DNA from 2 places in the Dorea sp. 210702-DFI.3.17 genome. Region 2 is predicted to be linked to the other one. Evidence: riboswitches for the same ligand, from Rfam matches in the RefSeq annotation. Region 2 holds a riboswitch; the other holds the start of a gene.
The links. A riboswitch is a leader RNA that binds a small molecule or an ion and turns the genes downstream of it on or off. The one in region 2 is predicted to bind glycine.
Positions count from the first base shown of each region.

Region 1 (16,057 bases), on a different contig from region 2:
AGAGCATCTGCCTTACAAGCAGAGGGTCATAGGTTCGAGCCCTATTGGTCCCATTACAACTTAAAAGTTGTTAGTTATATTGAATATGGGTGGATTCCCGAGTGGCCAAAGGGGACAGACTGTAAATCTGCTGCTTAATGCTTCGGTGGTTCGAATCCACCTCCACCCATTAGCCTAAAGGCTTGCGCCGATGTGGCTCAATTGGCAGAGCAGCTGATTTGTAATCAGCAGGTTATCGGTTCGAGTCCGATCATCGGCTTAACTCTTTTAAAGAGAAATTTTAATATCGCGGGGTGGAGCAGTCTGGAAGCTCGTCGGGCTCATAACCCGAAGGTCGTAGGTTCAAATCCTGCCCCCGCAATTTACATTGGCAATAGCTGATGTGATGAATGCCCAGATAGCTCAGTTGGTAGAGCAGAGGACTGAAAATCCTCGTGTCACTGGTTCGATTCCGGTTCTGGGCATTTTCCTTTATGATTAGCATATTGGAAGAGACGGGCGTGTAGCTCAGGTGGTAGAGCACTTGACTTTTAATCAAGTTGTCCGGGGTTCGAATCCCCGCACGCTCATGCAGATAAGCAAGAACTTTAAAGGTTCTTGCTTTTTTTTGTACTTTTATTTAATATTATGTATAATAGATATTAGAGACAAGAGGAGAGGCAACAGAAGTTATGAGCTAAACAATAAAAAGTACAAATGAGGATGAAGAGTTATGGGGAAAAAGAGAAGATACATCACAGGGCTTGATGGTATAAGAGCAATTGCGGTTATTATGGTACTGGCATATCATTTGAAGCTGGCTTTATTTAAGAGCGGCTTTCTTGGTGTGACAGTATTTTTTGTTTTATCAGGATATTTAATTACAGGCATACTGATTTCCGAAGTAGAAGAAGAAGGAACAATAGATTTGAAGAACTTTTGGCTGAGGCGTATCAGGCGTCTTGTTCCGGCAGTTATGTCAATGGCAGTTGTTATAATATTTGTCAGCGCAGTCGTAAACAGGATTATTTTTACAAAGGGCTGTAAGGATTTTCTGGCATCTGTTCTGGGATTTAATAACTGGTGGCAGATTTTTAATAAGGTATCTTACTTTGAAGCGGCCGGAGTAACGTCACCATTTACGCATTGTCGGTCACTGGCGATTGAAACACAATTTTATCTGATATATCCATTGATTCTTCTGGGAATCTATAAGTTAGCAAAAAGCAGAGGAGAGGGACGGGCAAAGAGAGGTCTTTTGTTTGCCGGAGTAACGCTGTTGCTGGCGCTGATCTCAGTAATTTTGATGATTGTATTATTTGATCCACAGCAGGATGCCAGCCGGGTATATTATGGGACAGACACGAGAGCATTTTCCCTTTTATTCGGTGCATTACTTGCAATTCTGTGGGAGTACCGGATGGTTCCAAGAAGGCTTTCAGCTAGTGTCAATATGGTTTTGGGCAGTGTGTCTTTTGCAGTGTTGCTCGTGATGACGATAGCAATCAATGGTTCCAGTAATTTCTGGTACAGAGGAGGACAATTTTTTGGAACAATTCTGACCGTATTGATGGTCTATGCAGTATCAGGACGAAAGACCTGGCTTAGCAGATTCTTAAGTAATCCAGTATTGAAATGGATTGGGGATCGTTCATACAGCATATATCTGTGGCATTATCCAATCATTTTGTTAATCAGTAAGGGGATAAAGGCATCCTGGTGGATTACATTGATTGAAATTGTATTAAGTGTTGTCCTGGCAGAGCTTTCTTATCGTTTTATTGAGACACCGATCCGCCATGGTATTATTGGGGAATATTTGAATATTTTAAGAAGCAGACCGAAATCCAGGCAGGAGAAGAAGCGCCAGATACAGGTGGCAAGAAGAAGTTTAAAGGTAATGGCAGGCACATTTGTACTGACCGTGTCACTGATACTTTGCATGGTATTTGTGCCGAAGAAAAATGCATTGGATACATTACAAAAACGTGAGACAAAGGCAAAAGAGACCGGTAAGATGACGGAAGAACAACTTGCAAAGCAGAAAGCGAATGGTTCAGAGAGTGATGATACCATCTGTACGGCTGATCTGACGGATGATGAGATTCTGGAAGGTTTAAATCTCCTGCTCATCGGGGATTCTATTGCAGTTGATGTGACAGATGATTTTTATGAAATGTTTCCAAACAGCGTCAGTGATACTAAAATCGGACGGATCACATCACTTGGTAAACAAGTTCTTGATTCCTACATTGACGAAAAGAAATGGGAGGGAGAAGGCGTCATATTTGCATCACTTTCGAACAGTCCGATCAATGGTGAACTTGAAGATATTCGGGAGAAGATAGGGAAGGATATGCCATTGTTTCTGACAACAGTCCGGATTCCGCATGATACGTTCGAAGAGGAAAGCAACAGCAAGATAAAAAAATTCGTAGAAGAAAATGATCATACATATCTGATCGACTGGTATGCTGCAAGCGAGGGTCATGATGAGTATTTTGATGCAGACGATACACATTTGCTCCCGGCAGGTGCGAAAGCATATGCAAAATGTATCAAGGAGGCTGTACTGGCTGCATATAAGAAAGAGAATATCGAAATTCCTAAGTCAAGATTGAGCAGTGGTGCAGATACAAGTACGGACAGCAGTAATGCCAGTAGTACAGATTCCAATACGGATAGTAGCAATGACAATCGTACAGATACAAGTACAGAATAGTTGTTATCTCAGTCGAGAAGACTCCCACCTTCAGGTGGTGAGTAATAGTAAATTTGTCTCAGTGGGAGATAGGTCTCCGACTGAGATAAACGCTCCGCGAGGATGCGCAGTGATTCTGATAGGAATATGTCAGCTTCTCTGACCAGAATCACGCGCCAAGTCTCACGGACGTTCGACTTGAATTACTGAGAAAAACGCATGTAAAACTGGTGTAAAGGCTGTAAATACGGTGTCAGATATTTAACGATAATCACTGATAGAATTCTAACAAGTAAGAAAAATATTTAACGCTTGACTTTATTATCAGACAGCTGTATTCTGAGGTTAAGTTGAAGGAAGGACTTGTGAGATACCACTATCATGTGAGACGCGACACATGGAATGATAGACTGGAGCCGAAGGGGCAAGCAGAAACTCTCAGGCAAAAGGAACGGGTCTGGACAACACTCTGGAGAACAATGGAAGGGATTGTACCGAAGAAGTAACTTACCTGCCATACACGCGAAGACCGGTAAGTAATCTTTCAGGTGAAAGGACAGAGGCAGATAAAAAATAATTAGTCTTAAGATTGTTAAGAAATTATTTTTTACCTGCTTTTTTTGTACCCTTTTTTTAAAATTTTTGGGGAAATTTGGAGGATGATTAGAAAATGAACATGGTTGAACAGGTAACAGATTATGTGAAGAACTATGACGAAGAGGTTGGAAAAGCAATTGAGTTGGAGCTTGGACGCCAGAGAAGAAACCTGGAGCTGATTGCATCTGAGAACATTATCAGCCCGGCAGTGATGATGGCTATGGCAACTGTACCGGCAAATAAATACGCAGAAGGATATCCGGGCAAGAGATATTATGGGGGCTGCGAGAATGTAGATATTATTGAAAATCTGGCAATTGAGAGATTAAAAGAATTATTTGGCTGTGATCATGCATGTGTTCAGCCGCACTCAGGAGCAAATGCAAACAATGCAGTATATCAGGCACTGATTAAACCGGGTGACACAGTAATGGGACTGAACCTGGCACACGGCGGACATCTGACACATGGATCACCGGTAAACCAATCCGGTATTTTATATAATTTTGTACCTTATAACATCAACGATGACGGAGTACTGGATTACGATGAGATTCGAAAACTTGCACATGAATGTAAGCCGAAGATGATTGTTGCAGGAGCTTCCGCTTATCCAAGAGAGATCCGATTCGATATCTTTGCAGATATTGCAAAAGAAGTTGGCGCTTATCTCTTCGTAGATATGGCACATATCGCAGGACTGGTTGCAGCAGGACTTCACCAGAATCCGGTTCCATACGCAGATGTAGTTACAACGACAACGCACAAGACACTGAGAGGACCAAGAGGCGGAGTGATCATGTGTAAGGAAGAACATGCAAAAGCAATTAACAAAGCAATCTTCCCGGGAACTCAGGGGGGTCCGCTGATGCATATTATTGCAGCAAAAGCTGTCTGCTTCGGAGAGGCATTGAAACCAGAGTTCAAAGAGTATCAGAAGCAGGTAGTGAATAACGCGAAAGCACTTGCAGATGCATTGATAGCAGAAGGCTTCAATCTGGTAAGTGGTGGAACGGATAACCACTTGATGTTAGTAGATCTTCAGAACATGAAGATTACCGGAAAAGAACTTCAGAACCGACTGGACGAGGTTTACATCACAGTCAATAAGAACTCAGTACCAAATGATCCGGCAAGTCCATTTGTAACAAGTGGAATCAGAATCGGTACACCGGCAGTTACAACAAGAGGACTGAAGGAAGAGGATATGAAGACAATCGCAAAACTGATCAAGATGACGGTGACAGACTTTGAGACAAAGGCAGATGAGATTAGAGATGAAGTCACAAAAATCTGCGAGAAATATCCATTATACGAATAAAATTAACGTGTCTATTAAGAATAAGAAGGAGGATTTGACATGGAGTTAAAAACACCACTTTATGATGCGCATGTGAAAGCAGGCGGTAAGATCGTTCCATTTGCAGGATATCTCTTACCGGTACAGTATGGAACAGGTGTTATCACAGAGCATATGACAGTTAGAGAAAAAGCGGGACTTTTCGATGTGTCTCATATGGGAGAGGTATTGTGCCAGGGAAAAGATGCACTTGCAAACCTGCAGAAGCTGCTGACAAATGATTTTACTAACATGGTAGATGGGCAAGCAAGATACAGCCCGATGTGTAACGAGAATGGTGGAACAGTAGATGACCTGATCGTATACAAACGTGGAGACAATGATTACTTTATCGTAGTAAATGCGGCGAACAAAGATAAAGATTATCAGTGGATGTTAGACCATCAATTCGGAGAGGTCACATTTACAGATGCATCTTCTGAGTATGGACAGATTGCACTTCAGGGACCGAAAGCAATGGAGATTCTGAAGAAATTAACGGCAGAAGAGAACATTCCAAAGAAATATTATCATGCAGTATTTGATACAGAGGTAGCTGGAATTCCATGTATCATTTCCAAGACAGGATACACAGGAGAAGACGGAGTCGAGTTATATCTGGCAAGTGAAAATGCTGAGAAAATGTGGGATGCACTTTTAGAGGCCGGAAAAGATGAAGGGCTGATTCCGTGTGGACTTGGAGCCAGAGATACACTTCGTATGGAAGCAGCAATGCCGCTGTACGGACATGAGATGGATGATGAAATATCACCACTTGAGACAGGCCTGAAATTTGCAGTCAAGATGGGAAAAGAGGAAGACTTCATCGGAAAGAAAGCCATGGAAGAGCGTGGTGAGCCGAAGATTACAAGAATCGGACTCAAAGTAACCGGAAGAGGAATTATCCGTGAACATCAGGATATCTATGTTGGAGACAAGAAAATCGGACATACAACAAGCGGAACACATTGTCCGTTCCTGGGATATCCAATCGCAATGGCATTAGTAGATGCCGGAAGTGTAGAGATCGGTAATAAAGTAGAAGTAGATGTAAGAGGACGTAAAGTCGAGGCAGAAGTCATAGCACTGCCATTCTACAAGAGAGCGAAATAAGTTTTGTTGAAGGATTAAAAAAGAGAATATATAAAAAAAGGAGATTATTAAAATGGAAATCAGAGAAGGATTATTATATGCAAAATCACATGAGTGGGTAAAAGAAGAAGGAGATGTTGTTACAATTGGTCTTACAGACTACGCACAGTCTGAGCTTGGAGACTTAGTATTTGTAAATCTTCCGGAAGAGGGAGACAGCGTATCCGTTGGTGAGGCATTTGGTGATGTTGAGTCTGTAAAGGCTGTTTCCGATGTATATTCACCGGTTTCCGGAGTTGTGTGTGAGATTAACGAGGAGCTCTTAGATGCACCGGAATCTATCAACGGAGCACCATATGATGCATGGTTTATCAAAGTAAAAGAAGTATCTGAGAAAGAGGAATTATTATCCTCATCAGAATACGAGGCATTTGTAGCAAGCGAGCAGTAAGACAAAGACGGGAGGTGGACGGCATATGGGAAGCTATGTACCGAATACGTTAGAAGAACGTCAGGAAATGTTAAAAGAGATCGGATACAGTTCTATCGAGGATCTGTTCGCACATATTCCTGATGAGGTTAAGATCAAAGGCGGACTGAATATTCCGGAAGGAAAGTCAGAGCTGGAAGTCCGCAGAGAGATGGAAAATATTGCATCAAAGAATCAGGTATTTAAGACCATTTTCCGAGGTGCAGGAGCATACAGACATTTTATTCCATCCATAGTGAACAGTGTGATTTCAAAAGAAAATCTGCTGACAGCATATACACCGTATCAGGCAGAGATCAGTCAGGGAATCTTACAGTCCATTTTCGAGTATCAGACAATGATCTGTGATCTGACCGGAATGGACGTGTCCAATGCCTGTGTGTATGACGGTGCCGAGGCGGCAGCAGAAGGTGTGGCAATGTGCCAGGAGAGAAAGCGTAAGAAAGCCTTCGTATCCACAGCGATCTTGCCGGATGCACTGGCAACGATACATACGTATTGTCATGGAAATGGAATGGAGATCGTGGAGATTCCGGAAAAAGACGGCGTGACAGATCTGGATTATCTGAAAGAAAATATAGACGAGCAGACAGCATGTGTCTATATCCAACATCCGAACTATTACGGTAATCTGGAAGATGCACAGGCAATCGGGGAAATTGCTCATGGTGCCGGGGCAAAATATATCATGGGTGTGAATCCAATCTCCCTTGGAATCATCAAGACACCGGCAGAGTACGGTGCAGATGTGGCAGTCGGAGATGGACAGCCACTGGGACTTCCACTTGGATTTGGAGGACCATACTTAGGATTTATGGCAGCCACAGAAGGCATGATGAGAAAGCTTCCGGGAAGAATTGTCGGTCAGACAGAAGACCATAATGGAAAGACCGGATATGTATTGACACTTCAGGCAAGAGAGCAGCATATCCGCAGAGAAAAAGCTTCCAGTAACATTTGTTCCAATCAGGCACTTTGCGCGCTGGCAGTTGGCGTGTACATGTCGGCTATGGGAAGTGAAGGAATCAAAGAAGCAGCGCTTCAGTCTACTTCCAAAGCACATTATCTGGCAGCAGAGCTTGATAAGATCGGATTCAAAGTAGAGAATAAGGGAGAATTCTTCCACGAATTTGTAACTGTATCTGAAAAATGTCCTTGCGAAGCATTAAAGGCGCTGGAAGAGCATGGAATCCTGGGAGGATATCCACTTGGAAACCACCGAGTATTATGGTGCTGTACAGAGATGAACACAAAAGAAGAGATGGATGAAGTTATCCGCATTTTAAAGGAGGTGTAGAGCATGTTAGTATTTGAAAAAAGCAGAGCCGGACGAGGCATGAGCATGCTCCCAGCCTGCGATGTAGAAATCAAAAAACCTGGTGAGAAGGATGCAAGACAAAAAGAGCTTCACCTTCCGCAAATGTCTGAGAATGACCTTTCCAGACACTATACAGAACTGGCAAAGAAATCCCATGGAGTCAATGATGGATTCTATCCACTTGGATCTTGTACGATGAAGTACAATCCGAAAATTAATGAAGATATGGCAGCATTGCCTGGATTTACCCAGATCCATCCGCTGCAGCCAGAACATTCTGTACAGGGATGCCTGGAAGTTCTGAAAAAATCCGAAGAATACCTGTGCGAGATCACAGGAATGGACGGTATGACATTCCAGCCTGCAGCAGGAGCTCACGGAGAGTTTACAGGTCTGATGCTCATTAAGGCATATCATGAAAGCAGAGGAGACGAGAAGAGAACAAAAATCATTGTACCGGATTCTGCGCATGGAACCAACCCGGCTAGTGCTACAATGGCAGGCTATAAGGTAGTCAGCATTGCATCTGCACCGGACGGAGGAGTAGACCTTGAAGCGTTAAAGGCAGCATGTGGAGAAGATACTGCAGGACTGATGCTGACCAATCCGAACACTGTCGGACTGTTTGACAAAAATATTTTAAAAATTACAGAAATCGTACATGAATGCGGCGGTCTTTGCTATTACGATGGAGCAAATCTGAATGCAGTTATGGGAACTGTAAGACCTGGAGATATGGGATTCGACGTGATTCACCTGAACCTTCATAAGACATTTTCAACACCTCATGGAGGCGGAGGTCCGGGAAGCGGACCGGTTGGCTGCAAGAGTATGTTGCTGCAGTTCCTGCCATCCTACAGAGTGGTAGAAAAAGAAGGGGCTTTGGCAATGGAGAAAGCCGAGCACAGCATTGGTGAGATGAAAGAATTCTATGGAAACTTCCTTGTAGTTGTCAAAGCACTGACTTACCTGATGACACTTGGAAAAGAAGGAATTCCGGAGGCAAGCCAGAACGCAGTTCTGAACGCGAACTATATGATGAACAAGTTAAAAGACCTCTATACAATGGCATATGATGAGGTATGCATGCATGAGTTTGTTATGAGTCTGGAAGATCTGAAGAAGAAAGCAGGTGTATCTGCAATGGATATCGCAAAAGGACTTCTGGATAACGGAATCCATCCGCCTACAATGTACTTCCCGTTAATCGTACATGAAGCGCTGATGGTAGAGCCGACAGAGACAGAGTCAAAAGAAGTACTGGATCATGCAATTGAGGTATTTCGTAAGCTTTACAATGACGCACTTGAGAATTCGGAAAGCCTGCTTCAGGCACCGGTGACAACACCGGTCACAAGAATGGATGAGGTAGAGGCAGCGAGACATCCGGTATTGAAATATGAGTTTGAATCATAATTCGCAGATGTAACAACAAGAATATAAAAAATTGAAAAGAATAGGATAAGGGGATCGCATATGGTAGAGAAGATTACTTACATTGAGAGCGGTCAGTTTCATCCATATAAAAATCTTGCAGTGGAGGAGTATTTACTCCTCCACTGTGAACCTCAGGAGTGTATTTTATATTTGTGGCAGAATCAGAATACCGTTGTAATCGGAAGAAATCAGAATGCCTGGAAAGAATGTAAAGTTGAAAGTCTTGAGGAAAATGGAGGACATCTGGCACGTCGTCTTTCCGGTGGCGGAGCAGTATATCATGATCTGGGAAATCTGAATTTCACATTTCTCGTATCAAAAGAAAATTACAGCATTGACAGACAGTTGGAAGTTATTGTCAAAGCAGTGCAAAAGTTAGGTGCAAAAGCGGAGAAGTCCGGAAGAAATGACATTTTGATTGATGGAAAGAAATTTTCCGGAAATGCATTTTATGAGCAGGAGCAGCATTGCTATCATCACGGAACATTGATGATGAATGTGAACAAAGAGATGCTTTCCAAGTATCTGACTGTATCAAAGGAAAAATTACAGTCCAAAGGTGTGGATTCTGTAAAATCAAGAGTGACTAATCTGGTGGATTACATACCGGATCTGACACTGGAAGCGTTGAAAAAAGCATTAAGGGAAGCATTTGAGGAGGCCTATGGTCTGAAATCAAATGAGCGTAAGATGGATGACCTGGATCAGAAAGAGATTGAAAATCGGACGAAACATTTTTCATCATGGAACTGGTTATATGGACGAAAAATAGATTTTCAGTATGAGATATCAAAGAGATTTTCGTGGGGACAGATAAATATTCAGTTCCAGGTGGATAAAGGAAAGATTTCTGATGTCAATGTGTACTCAGATTCGCTGAAACCTATGACGATCGAGAAGCTTCCGAAGTATTTAAAAGGTATCCGTTATCATAAGAAGAATATTTGCTCAGAGCTTAGACTTTACTGGGCTGAGGACAAGCAGGAAGAAGAGATGATAGCAGATATTATCGAGTGGATAAAAGAGGAAGAACTCTAGCAGAAAAAATGTCTTTCCGAATTCAATTCAAGTGTTACATCCAGTTGAACAAGGTGGAAAGATATGAAAGAAGTTGTGGAAAAAGACACTGCCATCTGGCAGTATTGTGGATAATTACAGGAGGACATCAGTATGAGCGAGAAATATGATGTAATCGTGATCGGTGCCGGACCGGGAGGATATGTGGCAGCTATTAAGGCAGCAAAGCTTGGATTTAAAACAGCAGTTGTTGAGGCAAGAGAAGCAGGCGGAACATGTCTGAACCGTGGATGTATTCCGGCAAAAGCAATGATTCATGCTGCAGAGGTATATAGAAGCGCAAAAGAGTGTGAGCGCTTTGGTATCCATGCAGAAAATGTAACATTTGATTTTGAAAAAATATTTGAATATAAAGAAGAGACAACAAAACAGCTTGTGTCAGGTGTGGAAGGGCTGTTCAAGGGCAACGAAGTGGACCAGATTGCTGGAAAAGGAACCCTTCTTCCAGATAAGAAAGTAAAAGTTGTGTCTGAAGATGGCGAGCAGATTTTAGAGGCGGAGCACATTATCCTGGCAGCAGGATCTAAGCCGTTGATCCTGCCGATTCCAGGTATGGATCTTCCGGGAGTCCTGACCAGTGATGAACTGTTCCGTATGAAGAGTGTGCCGGAGAGCCTGACAATTATCGGTGGCGGAGTTATCAGTGTGGAATTCGCAACGGTTTACGCAGAACTTGGCTGTAAGGTGACGATTCTTGAGGCACTTCCGAGAATTCTTCCGAATATGGATAAGGAGATTTCTCAGAATCTGAAATTGATTTTGAAAAAACGTGGCATTGATATTCACACAGCAGCTGCTGTACAGGGTGTAGAAGCAGATGGAGACCAGTACATTTGTAAGTATGTGGAGAAAGAAAAAGAGCAGAGTGCAGCCTCCCAGTATGTATTATGTGCGGTTGGAAGATGCCCGAACACAGATGGACTCTTTGCAGAAGATGCGACACCGGAAATGAACCGAGGACGTGTCGTTGTAGATGAGAAGTTCGAGACAAGTATTCCGGGCGTGTATGCAATCGGAGATCTGATTTTTGGAGCACAGCTTGCCCATACGGCAAGTGCCCAGGGAATCCAGGTTGCAGAGCAGCTTGCCGGAAAAGAAGTGTCTGTCGATGTCAATGTAGTTCCGGGTTGTGTATACACAGATCCTGAGATTGCATCTGTCGGTATCACGGAAGATGAGGCAAAAGAAAAAGGTATCGCTGTCAAAGTTGGTAAGTTCATTATGAGTGCCAACGGAAAATCTCTCATCACAAAAGAGGAGCGGGGATTTATTAAAATCGTTGCAGAAGAAGAGAGTGGCGTGATTGTCGGGGCACAGATGATGTGTGCAAGAGCGACCGACATGATCGGTGAATTCGTGACAGCAGTTGCCAATAATATGACAGTATCACAGCTTCTGAAAGGTATGCGGGCACATCCGACTTACAATGAAGGAATCGGAGAAGCGCTTGAAGAGCTGGAAGGCGGAGCTATCCATGTAATGCCGAAGAAAAAGAAATAAAAGTGGCAGTAAATCCAAGGGGAATAGAAATTGCAGAAAAATTTGGAATGTAGATTTCAGAGTTGTCATTGCGGCATTTTTCGTGTATGGTGTAACTATATATAATGATTACAAACAGCAGTGAGATAATAGGAAAAAGTTTTATAGACATTTAAGGAGGAGCTTGCAATGAGCAGCATATTTGACATATTAGGGCCAATTATGGTCGGTCCGTCCAGTTCTCATACAGCGGGGGCAGTGCGGATCGGCTATACAGCCAGACAACTTTTTGGAGAACCGGTGAAAAAAGCAGAAGTGTATCTGCACGGATCATTTGCGGCGACAGGAGAAGGTCATGGAACAGACAAGGCGATCATTGCGGGTCTTCTTGGAATGAAACCAGATGATCTTCGAATCCCGGATAGTTTTACAGTAGCAGAAGAAAATGGCATGGAATTTACCATTGCAAAAAAAGAAATCCGCGGCGCACATCCGAATACAGCAAGAGTGATCATGGAAAATGGTGCGGATAAAAAGATGGTCATGCAGGCATACTCTATTGGAGGAGGCCGGATCCGTGTCAGTGTGCTTGACGGGATAGAAGTTGATTTCAGTGGGGAGAGCAATACGTTGATCGTACGGAATATGGACCGCCCGGGCTGTATTACAGAGGTAAGCGCGGCACTGAGCCGGGAGAAGATCAATGTTGCGACGATGCAGGTGTTCCGTCACAAAAGAGGCGGTCTTGCCGTTATGGTCGTAGAAACAGATCAGTCTATACCGGAAAATGTTGTGGCTGAACTGAAAAAGAAAGAGGATATTCTGGAAGTAATATCTCTGAATCTGGAGGAGGGACGATAGTTATGGCATATCAGGCAGTGGATGAGATCATGGCAAGATGCGAAAAAGACAGTGTAGAATTCTGGAAAGCCGTTCAGCTTGAGGACTGCGAGGAAAACGGAATCAGCGAAGAAGAGTCCTGGAATCAGATGACACATATGTGGAATTCTATGAAAGAGAGTGTTGCAGCATATGACCCGGAGGCAATTTCCAGAAGTGGACTTGTCGGAAGAGAAGGAAAGCTGATGGATGCATATCGTGAGCAGGGGAAACCGTTGTGTGGCGATTTTGTATCCAAAGTTATTGCAAATGCATTAAAAATGGGATGTAACAATGCCTGTATGAAGCGAATTGTGGCAGCTCCGACTGCCGGAGCCTGTGGAGTCATGCCGGCAGTTCTTGTTACTTATTATAAAGAATATGAAGCTTCAGAGGAAACCATGATCCAGGCGATGTATGTGGCAGCAGGAATCGGCCAGGTCATTGCGTCCCGTGCTTCCCTGGCGGGAGCCTCCGGCGGTTGTCAGGCAGAGATAGGTTCTGCTTCCGGAATGGCAGCAGCGGCAATCTGTAGTGTACGAGGCGGAAGTAAAGAGCAGATGGGACATGCATGCGCCATGGCACTTAAGAATCTGATGGGACTTGTCTGTGATCCGGTAGCCGGGCTGGTAGAAGTTCCGTGTGTGAAAAGAAATGTAGGCGGTGCGGTAAACGCTTTGGCGGCAGCAGATATGGCACTGGCAGGAATCGCAAGCCACATTCCGGTAGATCAGGTCATTGATGCCATGGGCGAAGTCGGAATGAAGATGGACGTGTCACTCAGAGAGACAAGTATGGGTGGTGTCGCAACAAGTCCGAAGGGTCTTGAAATTGCAGAGAGACTTGGAATGTAAATATTACGAAAAGGAATGCCGGAGGGCATTCCTTTTTTTAGGAGAGTATGTTATAACAAAGATAAACAATCAAGTGTCATGAGTAAGGGAAAGAGGGGATAAATTATGTTAGATGAGCACATGGGACCGATTAAAAAATACAGTATACTGACTGTGGGGGCAGTCGTACTTGCACTGGCGAACTATGTATTTAAGTTTCCGAACCATTTTAGTTTCGGAGGTGTAGCCGGTTTTGCAGTTATTTTAAGTGGAATGTTTGGCGGTTCCGCCAGTACGTACACATTTGTAATCAATATGTTACTGTTATTGATCGCATTTCCAATATTGGGAAAGGAAGTTGCAATGCGGTCTTTCTATGTCAGTATCGTATTCAGTGGTGTGCTGGAAGTTGCGCAGTATGTGTATCCGATAGACAAGCCAATCACGAACCAGCCGGTGCTGGAGCTTGTATTTTCCTTCATGCTGCTAGCAGTGTGTTCCGCGATATTCTTCTTCATGGATGCGTCCAGCGGAGGAACCGATATTATTGCTTTGATATTAAAAAAGTATACCAGCGTGTCAATCGGAATGGCGTTACTGCTTGTAGACTTCGCAGTTGTTGCGATTTCTTTCTTTGTATATAATCCGACCGTTGGACTGTTTTCATTTGCCGGATTCCTTGCAAAATCATTTTTCATTGATTCCGTAATTGAGAGTCTGAACCTGTGTAAATATTTTACAATCGTGTCAGATAATGCTGATACAATCTGCGATTATATTCATAAAGAGCTGAACCACAGTGCGACAATTATGTCTGCAGAAGGATCTTATTCACACGAGCCGAAGAATGTCATCATGACTGTTGTGAACCGTGACCAAGCATTAAAACTGCGGAAATTCGTAAGAAGCGTAGAACCACACGCATTTATGATGATCACAAACAGTAGTGAGATCATAGGAAAAGGATTCCGGAATACGATGTAGGAAAAACGACAAAGGGTGAGATTGATTTTGTAGCAGTGAAAGACGGAAAGAAAAAGTATTACCAGGTCGCATATTTGCTGGCAACGGAAGATGTCATAGAAAGAGAATTTGGAGCATATAAGGATATTCAAGATAATTATCCGAAGTATGTACTTTCCATGGACAGATTTGATTTTTCAAGAGATGGAATTATACATCAGAATGTTATAGATTTTTTGATGGAAAGGTAAAAAACCCCGTTGACAGATTCGAAAGAATCGACTATATTAACATTAATAAAAGGGAGTAACTGGCGCCTGTCAGTCTTGCAAAGTAGAAAATCAGGCGTTTGCGATGTCGTCAGTACGATGAGTGATCATCCGTATCGTAATGAAATGGTGAGACTTTTATTGCATATTTTTGGTGTGCAATAAAGGTCTCTATTTTTGTACACCAGATGAGCCATAATAGGAAAAAGGAGGTACAAATTATGTTGACAAATGAGCAGGCGAAGGAAAATCTAAAGAAATACGGACCGAATGAACTGGAAGAGGGAAAGAAAAAAAGTGTCTTTCAAATATTTTTAGAACAGTTCAAGGATTTTCTGGTAATTATTCTGATCATCTCCGCGGTGATTTCAGGATTTCTTGGAGATGTGGAGAGTGCGATTGTAATCTTTGTAGTTATTACGATGAATGCGATTCTTGGAACGGTGCAGACAGTGAAGGCGGAGCAGTCGCTGAATAGTTTGAAGCAACTGTCGGCACCGGATGCGAAGGTCGTGCGTGACGGGCAGTTAATGCAGGTACCGGCGAGAGAAGTGACCGTCGGTGATGAAGTAATTGTGGAGGCGGGAGACTTAATTCCGGCAGATGGAAAGTTACTTACAGTTGCAAGTCTTAAAGTGGACGAAAGTGCACTTACAGGTGAGAGTCTCCCAGTGGAAAAGTCTTTAGAAGAAGTACCGGAAGGTGCAGCACTTGGAGATCAGACGAACCGGGTATTTTCCGGAAGCTTTGTCACATACGGAAGAGCATCCTTTGAAGTAACGGAAGTCGGAATGAGTACGGAGGTCGGTAAGATTGCCGGGCTTCTGAAAAATGCATCAGAGAAGCAGACACCGCTTCAGAAGAATCTGGATGATTTTGGTAAGAAGTTGTCTATTACGATTCTTGTATTTTGCGGAATTTTATTTGCAATCAGCGTGATCCGTGGAGAATCGATTGTAAATGCATTTCTATTTGCAGTTGCGCTGGCGGTGGCAGCTATCCCGGAGGCGCTTAGTTCTATCGTGACCATCGTGCTTTCCTTTGGTACACAGAAGATGGCGAAGGAGCATGCGATCATCCGCAAGCTTCAGGCAGTCGAAGGACTTGGCAGTGTGTCAATCATCTGCTCTGATAAGACTGGAACTTTGACACAGAATAAAATGACTGTGGAAAATTATTATGTAAATGGTGCAAGTATCTGTTCTGAAGAGATTGATCTGGAGGATCCGGCACAGCGAGAGTTACTGATGTTCAGTATGCTCTGCAATGATTCTACAAATCAAAATGGTCAAGAGATCGGAGATCCGACGGAGACGGCTCTTATTAATCTTGGCAGCCTTCTGGGAGCAGATTATGCACAAGTGCGTGGTAAGTATCCAAGGCTTTCCGAGGTGCCGTTCGACAGTGACAGAAAACTTATGTCCACGGAACATTTTATAGACGGACGGTATGTTATGGTCGTAAAAGGTGCGGTCGATGTGCTCCTTGAGCGTATGAGCCACATTCAGGATGGAGATACTCTAAGAAAGATCACAGAAGAAGACCGCGTCAGAATTGAAGTGCAGAATAAACATTTTTCTGAAAACGGACTGCGTGTACTGGCA
Region 1 covers NZ_JAJCNB010000042.1:2,413-18,469, reverse strand. Annotated here, with positions in the region: tRNA gene LI149_RS13590 (tRNA-Tyr) at 88-169, shown strand; tRNA gene LI149_RS13585 (tRNA-Thr) at 187-259, shown strand; tRNA gene LI149_RS13580 (tRNA-Met) at 288-361, shown strand; tRNA gene LI149_RS13575 (tRNA-Phe) at 392-464, shown strand; tRNA gene LI149_RS13570 (tRNA-Lys) at 497-569, shown strand; gene LI149_RS13565 (acyltransferase family protein) at 713-2,701, shown strand; glycine riboswitch at 3,140-3,250, shown strand; gene glyA (serine hydroxymethyltransferase) at 3,357-4,598, shown strand; gene gcvT (glycine cleavage system aminomethyltransferase GcvT) at 4,638-5,729, shown strand; gene gcvH (glycine cleavage system protein GcvH) at 5,782-6,159, shown strand; gene gcvPA (aminomethyl-transferring glycine dehydrogenase subunit GcvPA) at 6,185-7,495, shown strand; gene gcvPB (aminomethyl-transferring glycine dehydrogenase subunit GcvPB) at 7,499-8,932, shown strand; gene LI149_RS13535 (lipoate--protein ligase) at 8,993-9,991, shown strand; gene lpdA (dihydrolipoyl dehydrogenase) at 10,124-11,530, shown strand; gene sdaAB (L-serine ammonia-lyase, iron-sulfur-dependent subunit beta) at 11,699-12,370, shown strand; gene sdaAA (L-serine ammonia-lyase, iron-sulfur-dependent, subunit alpha) at 12,373-13,242, shown strand; gene LI149_RS13515 (YitT family protein) at 13,348-14,205, shown strand; gene LI149_RS13510 (hypothetical protein) at 14,241-14,435, shown strand; gene LI149_RS13505 (cation-translocating P-type ATPase) at 14,675-16,057, shown strand, end outside.
Region 1: it holds a riboswitch for glycine, as region 2 does, so the genes downstream of both, glyA (serine hydroxymethyltransferase) here and LI149_RS05800 (GrdX family protein) in region 2, are expected to answer to the same signal.

Region 2 (16,293 bases):
CATCCTCGTTAGCGTATACCGGATCGTATCCACCATGAGCTGTCTCGTATGTCTCCTCTGTCAGATCGTTAACACCTGTAATGTCATACTCACCATATCTTGTAGCATTAGATGACTCGATGTGATCTGGATTACCCTTCGGAACAATACCACCGGATGTACACAGAGCGATTGTAGCTTTGCTAAGATCTTTGATAGCCGGCTGTGGAGCAACCTTGTCGAATGTCGGCATTGGGAACTCTGTTACGAATGGCTTACCAGCAATCTTCTTAAGAAGCATCTCAACAGCACGTTTTGATCCACGTTTCTCCTCGAATAAGTTTACACGGATACCGTTTGGCATGTAGTTGTCTTCGCAAGAAGCACCAATCTTCTCACCTTTAGCAAGTTTCATAGCAAGTGGAGCTAATTTTCCAATTGCATCTCTCATACCAGCTGCACTGTTCTTTGTAGGAACAATGTATACTTTGTCTTTGAACATATCAGCACCTGGGTTCTCAACGTACATTCCTGTAACTACTGGGATTCCAAGCTCCTCTTTAATCATATCGCAAACTGTTCCACAAGCAACTCCGTAACGTCCGGCGTTGAATGCAGGTCCAGCGATGAACAGATCAGCATTCTGTCCTTTAACCATCTCAAGAATCTCAGCTTTAGCTTTTTCAAGATTCTCATTGAAGTAAGAGTCACCACATACGATTGTAGCAACGATCTCAGCTTCATCTCCAAATTTCTGAGCAAGAGCGAGTCCTGGTCCTACGACCTCTCCTACGCGAAGCTCTGCAGGGTAATCTGCTTTTTCTTCTCCACCGATATTAGCGAAGAACTGGTTGATATAATGTACAACTCTAATTTTACTCATTATGATTCGTCCTCCCTTTCTATCGTGCACTCAGTACGTTGAATCCTGTCTCGTTTGTTGCGCCAGTCATAACCTGAATCTCAACTTCAAGAGATCCGTCCTCCTGAAGAGTCTTGTCGCTGGCACCAGCGATAACGTTAACATAGTCTAAAGTTCCGATAACTTTATCAAGTTTTGGAAGGTGAATCAGCTCATTAGCATTTCCACCTGTTACTACAGCATCTGCAGCCGGATCAGAGTCAGCAAGTGACTGAGATTTTCCATCACGTCCAGCATACTCATCTGTAATGATAACAGTCTTAACGCCTTCAGCCTCAATTTTCTTTGTGTTCATGATAAGGTCTGTATCTGGGTTACCGAATCCCTCCTGAGATACGATTACAGCATCCAGGTCTAAGAAACGGCAAAGTTTTGCTGTCCAGTCAGAAGAACGCATCTTGTCTGCAAGGTAAACGTTCTCATTTGTAAGGATGTGGCAAACAAAGTTAATAGTTTTACCATGCTCCTCAAATAAATCGTGAATAACCGGGTTATTCTCGTGAACATATGTTGGGTTTTTATCACAAGCAGATACACAGTTACCGGATACGATAGCTCCGTCCATGATCTCTGTTGGTGTCATCAGAGTAGAAAGTGTCTTCTTAGCATCTACTCCGTATACATATGTGTCATGAAGAAGTCCCTGGCTCTGTAACATCTGTACATAAGCAACTCTCGGAAGATCTGGGAATTTTTCTTTTCCTTCCATAACCCCGTATGTCTCATAAACCTTTGTCTCATCTGGTGTAAGATCACGTGCTAATTCCCCAAGATATACAGCAACTCTGAATCCAGCGAAACGAACAGCTTTCTCATAATCATGCTGTTTGATGTTATCAACTGGCTCACATACCATAACAAGATTTAATGTTTTTGAGAATGGTGTATACTGTGCTCCAACACCTGTCATATCGATGATACCTTCCTGGAATCCAACGATCTTACCAGCTGTAACAACAGCCATTCCTTTTAATGCATAAGTTTTTCCTTCACCAACTGTATCTACTTTGTTGATTACTCCCGGGAAGACTCCTCCTCTTCCTTCAACCTTTACACGTGGCTCGATAACGTCTTTAACCGGTGTGATTCTCACTGACTCACCTGGTCTAGCAATATCAAATGATACGCTCTTAATGTGCTCATCCTCAAGAGCAACAGCCTCTACAGCTTCTTTGTTTACATAAAGAATTCCATCTTCGATCTTAGACTCTGCTGCGAACTGGATATCCTTAATGTAAATGTGTCCCATTTCCAATCTTCTCACTTATGGTTCCCTCCTTCAAGAATTTTGATATTATTGTGTAAGCTAAATGCTTTAACAACCTCTCGCTACTCGACCTACCACACATCTGCGGATGAAATAGCGCTTTGTAACAGGGTCCAGTCAATTAACTGGAAGTCTTTGAATGTCTCTGGCATGAATTCTCTGTACTTTTCTGACTTGAACTCAAACTTTGCACAGGATCTTATGGCTCCTTCTATAATTGACAATGACCTCTCATCCAGTTTTCCGGCTTTACGTGAGATCATAACCGACTTATATGGTGTTTCATTCGGCTTCACGCTTCCAGATAATGGATGTGATAAAAGCAAATGTCCTTCGTGTATCCTGTCTCTAACTTTCCCCAATACATCCTCATAAGAAATCTCACTATAATCCACTTCATGCTCTTCATCAAGCATCTGTGGAACTAATGGATTGTTCGTTATTATAATGTAATCTTTCTTCATTTTTTATCCGCCTTCCATTTTTGATTTCTTGCATAGATGAAATAAGTATTGTGTCATTCTTTCCAGCTATCCGGTAGGATTTAAAAAAAGACGATACAACACCAATATTGTGTGTGCATCGCCTTTCTGTCTTTTGTCTTGACCGTTCTTCTTAGATAGCCTTTCTTTTCAACACAAGATTCAGAACGCAGTCCCTTTCTCAGTCCTTTTGCCTGAAAGTTTCACCCCTGATATGTCCACCAGCATACCTTGGCTTGCCTCTTCGGCGGTCTTCTTTAGTAAAGACTCTCTCTTAAGAAAGATCATCCCGCTATTCACTTTTATTTTATAGAGACAATGAATATCTCCCATTGCCTGTATCTATAATAACGTATTGTTAATTTATTTGCAACCCTTTTGCCATAACTTTCTTTTTTTAGTCATTATGCACATTTCGCAATGTCCCTTTTTGGTCACAATTGCCATTACATTTGTTTTGTCTATAAATAATATATCCCGTTTTTCACAATATTCTATTAGTTCACAAACAATTTAACTTTTTATTATAAGATGTTCTACTTTTATTTATTAGTGCTTCTTAATTTAACGCTTTATCACAGTAAACTCCAGTTTATTTGCAACTGGAGTTTACTGATTCTACTATCAATTATTCAATTATTTATCGACGCCATCTATGAATTATTTTTCTTTTTAAAGTTTTTAAAGTAATCTTCATGCACCTGGCTGATTACTTTACTCAGCGCAAATAATGCAAGAATATTTGGTACTACCATCAAAGAATTGAAACAATCTGCCATATTCCATACAAGGTCAACCTCTGCAAGAGAACCAAGGAATACACAAACCGCTGCAGCTACAGAATAGATTTTCACTGCTTTCGGTCCAAACAAATATTTGATATTAGCCTGACCAAAGAAATACCATCCTATGATAGTAGAAAAAGCGAAGAAGAACATACAGATAGCTACGAAGATGTCTCCGCCTTTTCCATATAATGTAGAGAATGCATACTGGCTAAGTTCTGCTCCTGTCTTTCCGCTCGGGATAGATTTCGTTGTCAGGATAACAAGCGCTGTCAGATTCAGTACAACGAATGTATCAATAAATACACCTGTCATAGCCACAAATCCCTGCTCTACCGGATGATCCACTTTAGCTACTGCATGCGCATGTGGTGTGGATCCCATACCAGCTTCGTTAGAGAACAATCCTCTTGCTACACCTTTTGTAAGTGCAAGCTTCACAGTTGCACCGGCTGCTCCACCGACTACAGAGCTCGGAGAAAATGCGCCGATAAAGATAGATGCAAATGCATAAGGAATATTTTTATAGTTGTAAATAATTACGATTAATGAGCCGATAATATATAAAGCTGCCATAAATGGTACGATTGTTTCCGTAACTTTTGCAATTCGTTTCATACCACCCATGAATACAAAAATTGCAATCACCGCTACTACAAGACCCATGATCCACTGTGGAATACCAAATGCTGTATGGAATGATGCCGCAATAGAGTTAGACTGTACTGCATTACCCATAAATCCAAGTGCAAGTGTAATCAGTATTGCAAAAATTCCAGCAAGAACTTTTCCAAACGTCCCCTTGAATGCTGCTCTTATGTAGTAAACCGGTCCTCCTGTGACCTGTCCGTCCGCTCCGACCGTCTTATACTTCTGTGCCATAATTGCTTCTGCATAGATAGTTGCCATTCCAAGGAATGCCGCGATCCACATCCAGAAGATTGCTCCAGGTCCACCAATCGCAAGTGCTGTTGCCGCTCCGGCAATATTACCGGTTCCTACCTGTGCCGCAATCGCTGTTGCCAATGCCTGGAATGATGACATTCCATCCGCTCCGGCTTCTCCTTTCTTACTGAACAGACCGCCAAAAGTTCTTCTCATTCCTTCGCCAAATCCTCTTACCTGGATAAACCCGAGTCTGAACGAGAACCAAAGGCCCGCACCTAACAGTGCAATAATCAGTACGTAGTTTGACATGTAATTCTGAATCGTCAATACAATGTTATTTAATGTCTCCATAAAACGACCCCCTTTTTTTCCTTTTCGAAAGACATTTGTAATAATGTATTCGTGCTTCTCGAGTTTTAGTATAACCGAAATTAATCTTTTTTTCAACATAATTTTCTGTAAACAATGATTATTTTTTATTTATTCTAATCTTTTCTTATATATATTCTTTAATCATAATACATTAGTCGTTATTTTCCGAATATTTATGCATTGTTTTTTTAAATTAATCAACCACTTTTTAACGCCAAAGAAGCCCGGCAGTTTTAATTCTGCCGGACTTCTTTTCTTAACACTATCTTAACTTATGTTTTTTCTATTAATTAGTCTATTTTGCTTTGTTAAAGTTTTTGAAGTAATCTTTATGTACCTGGCTGATTACCTTGCTCAATGCAAACAATGCAAGGATATTCGGGATTACCATTAAGGAGTTGAAGCAATCTGCCATATTCCAAACAAGATCAACTTCTGCGAGAGATCCAAGGAATACACAAACAGCTGCTAATACTGAATAAATCTTTACTGCCTTAGGTCCAAATAAGTATTTTACATTGGCCTGACCGAAGAAATACCAACCAATGATTGTTGAAAATGCGAAGAAGAACATGCAAATTGCAATAAAGATATTTCCGCCTTTTCCATATAATGTAGAGAATGCATACTGGCTAAGTTCTGCTCCTGTCTTTCCAGTTGGAATAGACTTTGTTGTCAGGATAACTAATGCTGTCAGATTCAATACGATAAATGTATCAATAAATACACCTGCCATAGCCACAAATCCCTGTTCTACCGGATGATTAACCTTTGCTACTGCATGAGCATGCGGCGTAGATCCCATACCAGCTTCATTAGAGAACAATCCTCTTGCTACACCTTTTGTAAGAGCTAACTTAACAGTTGCACCGGCTGCTCCACCGACTACAGACTGTGGTGCAAATGCTCCAACAAAAATAGATGCAAATGCATAAGGAATATTCTTGTAATTGTAAATAATAACGATCAATGCACCTACGATATAAAGTGCTGCCATAAGCGGTACGATTGTTTCTGTAACTTTCGCGATACGCTCAATACCACCTGCAAATACAAAGAGTGCGATCACTGCTACAACAACTCCCATAATCCACTGTGGAATACCAAATGCTGTATGGAAAGCTGCTGCGATAGAGTTAGACTGAACTGCGTTACCCATAAATCCAAGTGCTAATGTGATCAAGATTGCAAAAAGTGCTGCAAGTACTTTTCCGAATGTTCCTTTGAACGCTGCTCTAATGTAGTATACCGGTCCTCCTGTGACCTGACCATCTGCACCAACTGTTTTGTACTTCTGTGCCATAAGCGCTTCTGCATAAATCGTTGCCATTCCAAGGAATGCTGCGATCCACATCCAGAAAATCGCTCCGGCTCCACCGATTGCAAGTGCGGTAGCTGCTCCGGCGATATTACCGGTTCCTACCTGAGCTGCAATAGCTGTTGCCAATGCCTGGAATGATGACATTCCGTCTTTTCCAGCTGCGCCTTTTTTACTAAACAGACCGCCAAAGGTTCTTCTCATACTTTCGCCAAATCCCCGAACCTGGATAAAACCAAGTCTGATTGAGAACCAAAGTCCTGCTCCAAGAAGTGCAATTACCAAAATGTAGTTTGACATGTAATTCTGAATTGTCAATACAATGTTATTTAATGTCTCCATATAGCTTCCCCCTTTTCACTTTAGATAGACATCATTAGTTACATTTTGAAGTTTTGCGAAGTTGTTTGTAACTTGCTAACTTCTTTTACATAGAATTATAGTTTATTAACACAAAATTTGCAACCAATTTTAATATAAACAGTGATTAATTTTGATAATTCGCAAAAATGGACTAAAAAAGAAGCGAGTTTCCTCGCTTCTTAATACATTTTTTTGTATATTTATACATTGATTTCTGCTGTCATGCCAAGCACATCTTTATTAGCTTCCAGAACTGGATCCACAACTTTTTTCAGGAAATTTTCCACCTGAAGCGGCGCACGTCCAACATATTTTGCCGGATCCATCGTCTTCTTTAACTCTTCCTCATTCAGACCAAATGCCGGATCTGCTGCAATCAGGTCAAGTAAGTTGTTATCCAGACCTTTTTCCTTCACATTACGTCCGGCCTCCATAGAAAGCTCACGGATTCTCTCATGGAGTTCCTGTCTGTCTCCACCTGCTTTTACTGCATCCATCATAATATTCTCAGTTGCCATGAACGGAAGTTCAGACATCAGCCGTTTCTCAATAACCTTCGGATATACAACCAGTCCATCTACAACATTCAGACAAAGATCCAGGATACCGTCAATTGCAAGGAATCCTTCCGGAACGCTGAGTCGCTTATTTGCAGAATCATCAAGTGTTCTCTCGAACCACTGTGTTGCAGATGTAATCGCAGGATTAAGTGCATCAATCATTACATATCTGGAAAGAGATGCAATACGCTCACTTCTCATCGGATTTCTCTTGTATGCCATAGCAGATGATCCTATCTGTGTCTTCTCAAACGGTTCCTCTACTTCTTTCAAATGCTGGAGCAGGCGAATGTCATTTGAGAATTTGTGTGCACTGGCTGCAATTCCCGCCAGTACATTCAGTACTCTTGTATCAACTTTTCTGGAATAAGTCTGTCCTGATACCGGATAACATGCTTCGAATCCAAGCTTCTTTGCGATCATCGGATCAATCTGATCGATTTTTTCCTGATCTCCATCAAAAAGCTCCAAAAAGCTTGCCTGAGTTCCGGTCGTTCCCTTAGATCCAAGAAGCTTTAATGTACTTTTTACATATTCCAGATCCTGAAGATCCATCAGGAATTCCTGCATCCAAAGTGTTGCACGCTTTCCAACCGTTGTCGGCTGTGCCGGCTGAAAATGTGTAAAGGCAAGTGTCGGCTGATTTTTATAATTATTCGCAAATTTTGCAAGTTCTGCAATAACATTTATCAGTTTTTTTCTTACAATCTCAAGTGCCTCAGACATTACAATAATATCTGTATTATCTCCTACATAGCATGAAGTTGCTCCCAGATGAATAATTCCTTTCGCTTTCGGACACTGCTGTCCATATGCATACACATGAGACATTACATCGTGGCGCACAACTTTCTCACGTTCTTTTGCCACCTCATAATTGATATCTCCTGCGTGAGCTTTCAGTTCATCGATCTGCTCCTGCGTAATGGACAGTCCCAGTTCTTTTTCTGTCTCTGCCAGAGCGATCCAGAGTCTTCTCCACGTCTTAAATTTTTTATCTGGTGAAAATACATACTGCATCTCCTTACTTGCGTAGCGCTCTGAAAGCGGACTTACATATCTATCGTAGCTCATTTTTCTTCCTCCCTGATATACCACATTTAAGTGATTTCTTCACATATTATTTCTACATTATCATTATACAGGATACCTTCTCCTGCTATCAACACATTTATAAAAAATCACATCTTACAATTAATCGAATGCATGAGAAATGTCCTCTGTCGGAACTTTCATCGGATAATTTCCTGTAAAGCATGCATCACAATACGCCAGCTCTCCGACCATATCTTTCAACTTACCGATTTCCATATACCCCAGTGAGTCAGCACCGATCATCTCGCGGATTTCCTCCGTCGTATGAGAATGTGCAATAAGCTGATCATTGGACGGTACATCTGTTCCAAAATAACAAGGATGTAAAAACGGCGGAGAGCTAATTCTTACATGAACTTCTGTTGCTCCTGCCTTTTTCAACATCTTTATAATATTCGCACAGGTTGTACCACGTACGATAGAATCATCGACCATGACAATTCTCTTTCCTTTTACTACTTCCTCGATAACATTTAGTTTAATCTTAACACTGCTCTCCCTCTGGCTCTGCTTTGGTTTGATAAATGTTCTTCCCACATAACTATTCTTATGAAAAGCCATACCATAAGGAATTCCTGACTCTTCTGAATATCCTTTTGCAGCTACCAGACCGGAATCCGGCACACCCACTACAAGATCTGCCTCCACCGGATAGGACTGTGCCAATGCTTTTCCTGCCGTAATTCTAGAATGATAAACATTAACTTTATCAATTGTACTGTCCGTTCTAGCGAAATAAATATACTCAAAAATACATCTCGCCTGTTTCTTAGGAGAGATTGCCATAGATTTATCTGATGTAATGCCATTCTTTGTAAAGCTTACAATCTCACCTGGTTCTACATCTCTTACAAATTCGCCGCCTACTGCTGCGATCGCACAGCTCTCTGATGCAAGAAAATATGTATTATCTCTTTTTCCGATACAAAGCGGACGTAGTCCGAACGGATCTCTCGCTCCAATCATTTTTCTTGGAGAAATCACAACCAGTGCGTAAGCACCTTCAATCTTTTGCATAGCATTACGGACAGCTTCCTCTGCTTTTGCCGTCTTCAGTCGTTCTCTTGCAATATGATACGCGATTACTTCTGAGTCAATGGTCGTCTGGAAAATTGCTCCTGTATATTCCAGTTCATGACGAAGCTCCACAGCATTTGTCAGATTACCATTATGGGCAATTGCCAGAGTACCTTTCACATAGTTCAGAACAAGTGGCATAGCATTTTCTACCTTCGTTGCCCCTGCAGTTGAATAACGGACATGTCCGACACCAAGATTACCTTTCAACCCTTCTAAGGCTTCCTCATCAAACACTTCGTTTACAAGGCCAAGCCCCTTCTTCGAATGAACTTTGCGCTCTCCGTATGTGTCTGTCACTGCAATTCCACAGCTTTCCTGTCCTCTGTGCTGCAAAGCAAATAAACCATAATATACAGATGGTGCTACATCTCCTCCATCCATATCATATGCTCCGAATACACCACATTCTTCACCCATACCTGTTGTTATCTTCTCATAGTTGCTCATGAATGTAACTCCTTCTTCCTATCAGTCATCAGATGTTTTTAAGTATAATACAAGGCAGATGGAAATGCAATTGCCCCACCTGCCCTTAAGTCTTACTCAGTCATTATTTTTATTTTGGTTTATTTATTAGTATTATTAATATTAAGACTCCATTTATTAGTTTTCGCTAAATTTCCCAAGGAATTCTTTCATTCTTTCGTTAGAAGAACCAAATACCTCCTCCGGCGTTCCTTCCACAGCAATATAACCGTTATCCATGAAAATTACATGATCTGAAACATTTTTCGCAAAATTCATTTCATGTGTAACGATCACCATTGTCATGTGCTCTGCAGCCAGATCTTTGATGACTTTCAGAATCTCGCCGGTAAGCTCCGGATCCAGTGCTGAAGTCGGTTCATCAAAAAACAGAATATCCGGATTCATAGCAAGTGCACGGGCGATTGATACTCTCTGCTGCTGCCCACCCGAAAGCTGATACGGATAAGCGTTTTCCTTATCAGCAAGTCCCATCTTCGCAAGCAGCTCTCTCGCCTCTTTGTACACTTCCTCTTTTTTTCTCTTTTGCACACGAAGCGGTGCATCTGTGATATTCTTCATAACCGAATAATGTGGGAACAAATTGAAATTCTGAAACACAAGTCCAAATGTTCCATCATAATTGATTTCTCCATCATCCGGTGTCTCAAGTCCTGTTGCGCAACGAAGAAGTGTAGATTTTCCGGAACCGGATGGTCCGATAATTCCAAGCACTTCTCCTTTATCTACTTTTAGAGAAATGTCTTTTAATACTTCCACTCCTCCAAAATTTTTCTTCACATTTTTTATTTCCAGAAGACTCATGACTTTTCCTCCTACCGATAATAATTCATTTTCTTCTCAATCCGTTCCATAATAAATGCAACCACAAGATTCAGTATGTAATAGAACAGAGCCGCAAATGCATATGGGAGCATGGATACCTGGCCGGAAGCAAGTGCTTTTGCCATCGTAAACATCTCTGTCACACCGATTGTAAATGCAAGAGATGTATCCTTTACAAGTGTAATGGTCTCATTTGTAATTGCCGGAAGGATTCGTTTGATGACCTGCGGAAGAATAATTCTTATGAACGTCTGAGCCTTTGTGTATCCAAGTATCTTTGCAGCTTCATACTGTCCTTGCGGCATAGACTCAATTCCCCCGCGATAAATTTCTGCAAAATATGCTGCATAGTTCAGTACAAATCCAATTGCCACAGCCATATTCTTCCAGGACTGGGAAATCTGTACACCCAAAATATAAAACGGTCCAAAATAGATTACCATAAGCTGAAGCATCAGCGGAGTTCCTCTCATCACTGATATATAAAGTTTAAAAATTGTACTGATAATCTTATTCTTTGACATTCTGCCAAAAGAGATCAAAAGTCCTAACGGCAGAGAAAATATCAATGTCACTGCAAATATCCACAGTGACGTAACCATTCCTTCTCCTAATTTTTGTAACATGACTGATGTTGCCATACCAAAATTCCTCCTCGCGAATCATTGTCATCGCTTTTCAAGAAAAACGGATCACCCGTTTTCAGGACGACCCGGTCTTTCCAGTTAGTCTGTTTATTTATTTTCCAATTGTTGTGATATCTTCACCAAACCATTTTGTAGAAATCTTTGCAAGTGTTCCGTCTGCCGCCATCTCTTCCAGCGTCTTCTGAACCTGATCTTTTACAGCATCATTTCCTTTTGCAAATCCAACTCCGTACTGCTCAGAAGCAATTTCATAATCGAGAATCTTAAATTCTGCAGAACGTGATTCAATCTGATACTTTGCTACTACAATATCCATTGCGACAGCATCAACAGCTCCTGATTCCAGATTCATAAATCCTGTATTGTAATCCGGAATGATTTCTGTTGAAAATGTAGAGCTAAGTTCTGTATTATCTTTTAATGCTGCCTCTGCGGAAGAATCTGTCTGTACATCAACAGTCTTTCCTGCAAGATCCTTTTCGGAATTGATTCCAGAATCTGCTCTTACGACAAATACCTGCTGATTATCAAGATAAGGCTCTGACCATGTATATTCATCTTCTCTTCCATTCATGGTAAATCCGTTCCAGATACAGTCAATCTCTCCGGATTTCAAAAGTGCATCTTTAGAATCCCAGGCAATCGGTTCCGGATTGAATTCCCAGCCATTGCGGTCACATACTTCCTTGGCCAGCTCTAAATCAAATCCTGTATACTCACCGTCGTCTCCTACAAATCCCATCGGTGGAAAATCCTGATCGAATCCTACCGTAAATGTATCTCCTTCTTTTTTTTCTTCAAATGTAGCTGCAGAATCTTTTGAATCTGCCGATTTACTACTGTCCTTTCCACCACAGCCGGCAAGAACCGTAACAACTGCCAGTGAAAGTGCAACTAAAAGTGCAGCTCTCTTTTTCATCTTTATTATCCTCCTGAACTCAAAGCTTTTTTCGCAAATCCCGATTCGAATTTAACCTCGAGAAATACCTTTTTCTTTCGAATCTCCTATTGCTTTGCGATGCGGTGTAATCTTTTATCAATTTACCAATTGATTACTTTACCACGCTAAATTGCTTTGTTATAGTAACATATTCAGGACTTCTTGTCAATCCTGCGGTTCTCGCTTTTCCACGTAATCAGCTTCTCATCAGAAAAATCCAGATCATTTTCCTTCTTTGCTTCCTCCATCTCTGCTTTAATCTTTGCAGACATTGAAAGAAACATCGAATTCCCGGATAACATTTTTACATAATCTTTTTCCGGAAGTCCCCGATAGCAGCAATAAATATATGCTTTCAGCATATCTTCTTCCTCACAGATGCTGTAAGCCTCCTTAAACATCAGTGCTGCTTCTTTATAAAGAAACAGGTATCCATAAGCGCTACCGAGACAGCCGTATATTTTTCCATAGAATTTTTTATTCACGGACTCATCCCAGTCCTGACTTAAAATGGATTGATACACCAAAATCGCAGACTCATATTCTCCTGATTTCATTAAACTGTCCGCCTTATACTTCGCACGTTCTACATCTCTTTGGTTTTTCAGCTGCTCCAAAAGATTCTGAATCTTCCCGATCTCTGATGGTGCATAAATCACAGATCCTTTCAATATTGTAAGTACGAACTCTTCTAATGTCGCATTCTGATCCAGATCACGGCGCAGATCCTCCGCCATTTTTGCAAGACCAAGTTCGTCTTCCAACCAGTCACACAGTCTCCGGTTCATAATTGTATAATCAATTAAATACAAATTATTACACAGATAATAACATAATTCTTCAATTGTATAAATTCGCATATGCACCCGGGAAATCTCGTACGGGCGCTTTGCACGTTTACTATGACATAGAATTAAACTGCCCATTGATTCCTCCTAACTGAATTGTCTTCTCCACCCGGAAATCTGTCGGGGTGAAGAATTCGCCAAATCCCACATCGCGAAATGTCAATTTACAGGTACGTTCATCTAAAAACATAGCCTCTACTTGAAGTCTTAAAGAATAATCTGTTCTCTTCGGAAGACCTTCCAGCGATACTTTCTCCACCTGTACTTCTTCGTCTACCAGACTTTCCACTAAAATTTCAATATCAGAAGCGTCCTCCAGGAGCACTTCCCACTGTCCATCTGCTTCATACCAATGCGTTCCCCATGTCACAAGCGGATACCACCCCTCCTGACCATCCACACGCATACGCAGACAAATCCTCTCTGTCAGTTTCGTCTCATCTAAATAAATCGGTCCGTCATCATTTGGCTCACATTTCCGGATAGATTTATAGCAGGCTCCCTTGCTGTAAAGATTATTTCCCATAAAGGCACGTCTGCCGTTACAAAGCACCCGGAGAGAATTCGGGTACCAGTTCTTCTCAAATCCTTCTCCTGTTAAATATACCGAAGAAATAACCTTTTTTTCGAACACATTTTCAATCATAGACTTGAAACTTTCGTCCGGGCTCTTTTCCTTATTCATAATCGGATAAAGCGCTTCCAGTTCCTTTCTCTGGGCATTTGCCACTTCATCGACTGTCACAAATGAATTCATGCCGTGGCTTGCATCCACTCGGAGTCTTCGAAGCATATATGCCTTGATTCGATCTTCATCACAATAGAACAGTGCAGATTCATACTGCCATAGTTCTTTTGGCTGAAAAATCATATACTGGCAAAAGCTTTCTTTATAATCCTGAACATTGATGATTTCCTTGTCTACGCCAATATGTTGACCGATCCCTTTGAGCATCTTCGCCATATCCACGTCCGTCTCCGGAGTTGTAAATGTCAGATACTGAATATTTTCAAAATCCTGAAGTGTCAGACTGATGTATTTTGCAAGGAGCCACACTGCATCATAAGTCTTGCCGGCAAGGCTTACTTTCTCGCGGCGCTTTGCCTTTCCATAAAGATCCGTCTCCGTGCAGTCTTCTCCTACGACCGCCAGTCTTTTTGCCTCTTTTCCAAATACCCAGCGGTCTTTAAAATATCCCAATACAAGAGGAATCAGGTAATTATTGGACGAAGCCATCATTGTATCCGGCTCTTCCATAGAGTCGTCATAATAGCTGATCTGGCAGCCCTTCTCATTGATGTCATAGCCAATCACACAACCTCTTTTCATTACCATTCCTCCTTTCTCTTTTTGTTGTATTTATTCATAAAGTTTGAACATTTTTTTTGCAAGTATATCCTCTTCTTCATACTCCATCATAGCCTTGTTACGGTTTGCCGGTGTCATCTGGACCATGGCGTTGATTCTTCCGAAACGCCCAGCTAAAATTGCATGATCATTTCTGATAATCTGCTTTTCTGTATTTGTGCTCTCTTTTCCATCAGACTCCTGGATATAATAATCCAGTTCCTCATCTGCATAGAGTACAAACTGTTTCACATACAGATTCTCAAATACCGGAACAAGCATCTCTGAATGATAACCAAGTGTTTTCTTACCGGAACCCTTGATTTTATAGAACAATTTTACTTTACTTCCTTCTTTTGCCTGATAAGAAACTATAGTCTTATCATAAAGCTGCACTTCACGAAGCCACTCTTCCTTGTATTTCATGTACGCTGGAAAAATAATCTGTTTTTCACACATTTCCCGTAAGAGCTGATGCAGGACGGCTTCTATGTCTGCCGGGTAATCACTACCCGCATAATAACATAAAAGTGCCACTTTGCAGACATCCGGAAGTTCTTCTTTCTGGTCACATTCTCTGGCAATAATACGAAATACACATGTTTCAAGTTCTCTTCCATAGAGAATATACTCTCTGGAAACAAATGCAAGATATGCCTGTTTCAGCCGGAAATATGCTGTGTCAGACAGATAATAATCTTCGAAAATTTTCTCTTCATCAAAAATATTTTCCGAGAACAGCATCTGCGTAATAATACGCTCTGCTACTTTATAGGACGGAATCTCATATTCCCGCATAACTTCCCAAAGACGTTTCATATCTCTTGTTGCACCACAGAAATATTCACCCAGATATGTCAGCGTCGCCTTATCATATTGCTGTTTCTTGAACATTTCAAATGTCAGATAAAGGAGAAATGCATCTTCTCCCGGATCTTCCTCGCGGATTTTTTCGCTGCAAAGGCGAAAGACCTTTCTCTCATCTGCACCGGTCAGTCCACTTTCCCGTAACGTGTCAAAAGTCACTTCCACGACCTCGCCAGTCTTCTTCCACATACCGGCCTCGTCCTCATATTTCTTACACATTTCCATGAATCTCGGTTCGTAAAATAACCGTTTTGTCTCGTAAGCAATAGAATCTGTGTAATATCTGCCATCCATGGACTCCCACACAATTCGGGATTCTTTATCGTAGAGCTGAATGATTGCACCGGTCTCTTCGTCATATGGGATACGTTGCCTGACGGCACCATCTTTTTCAATGACAAGAACGCAACGCATATGTGGCACTTTCGTGGAAACCTCATAAGAATAGCAAATATCTCTCATAGCTTTCATTCGTTTCTCGTCCATTTCCTCTGGCAGGCAGAAACGTTTATAAAGAATCTTCAATGCCTCTGTAATATGGCGTTTCATGAGCTGCTCCCATGTAAATGCCACAATCTGCTCACGGTAACTTAAGAACATTGCCTGATCATCACTGTAAGTCAGAAGATTTGCATATAAAAATGCTTCTTTCCGATAATCCAGTGTATTACCATGCATAAAATACAAATAAATTTTCCGTGGAAGCGGTCCGCGCATACGTGTCTCGTCCATGGCAATCATATAATACTCATAAAGTCTGGCAATCCGAAAATCTTCCTCCACTGCTTTCTGATACCATGGAAAATATTCCGATGATGTCTTATTTCCTTTGATCAGAAGAGTGCAGATTGTATTCAGAATCATCGGCTCTTCGTACATATTATAGAGGCGCTTTAAAATCCGATAAACCCGCTCATTAAATGTCTTCTGCTGGCTGGCAAAATTCGCTACATAAAGAGCCAGTTCCTTCGTCATAAGACGGTATTTTGATGCAAATGTCAGTACCAGAAGTTCAAATTCTCCAAGTTTTCGAAGAAGAATCGGCTTCTCCTTGTAGCACAGATATGCCTCCAGATAAAATAACACGTCCTCTGTCCCATACTCATACTGCTGTTCCAGAACTTCCAGCTTCTTATATGGATTCTTGTACTTTGGATCCATCTGGATGATCATATAGAGCAGAAGCCATGAATCCTGATGCCGGATATACGTCTTCTCCAA
Region 2 covers NZ_JAJCNB010000006.1:75,279-91,571, reverse strand. Annotated here, with positions in the region: gene grdB (glycine reductase complex selenoprotein B) at 1-862, opposite strand, end outside; gene LI149_RS05805 (glycine/sarcosine/betaine reductase component B subunit) at 882-2,150, opposite strand; gene LI149_RS05800 (GrdX family protein) at 2,240-2,632, opposite strand; glycine riboswitch at 2,823-2,937, opposite strand; gene LI149_RS05795 (sodium:alanine symporter family protein) at 3,304-4,674, opposite strand; gene LI149_RS05790 (sodium:alanine symporter family protein) at 4,991-6,355, opposite strand; gene purB (adenylosuccinate lyase) at 6,577-8,010, opposite strand; gene purF (amidophosphoribosyltransferase) at 8,131-9,558, opposite strand; gene LI149_RS05775 (amino acid ABC transporter ATP-binding protein) at 9,715-10,401, opposite strand; gene LI149_RS05770 (amino acid ABC transporter permease) at 10,413-11,063, opposite strand; gene LI149_RS05765 (amino acid ABC transporter substrate-binding protein) at 11,161-11,988, opposite strand; gene LI149_RS05760 (hypothetical protein) at 12,162-12,935, opposite strand; gene LI149_RS05755 (DUF5716 family protein) at 12,910-14,187, opposite strand; gene LI149_RS05750 (DUF5717 family protein) at 14,218-16,293, opposite strand, start outside.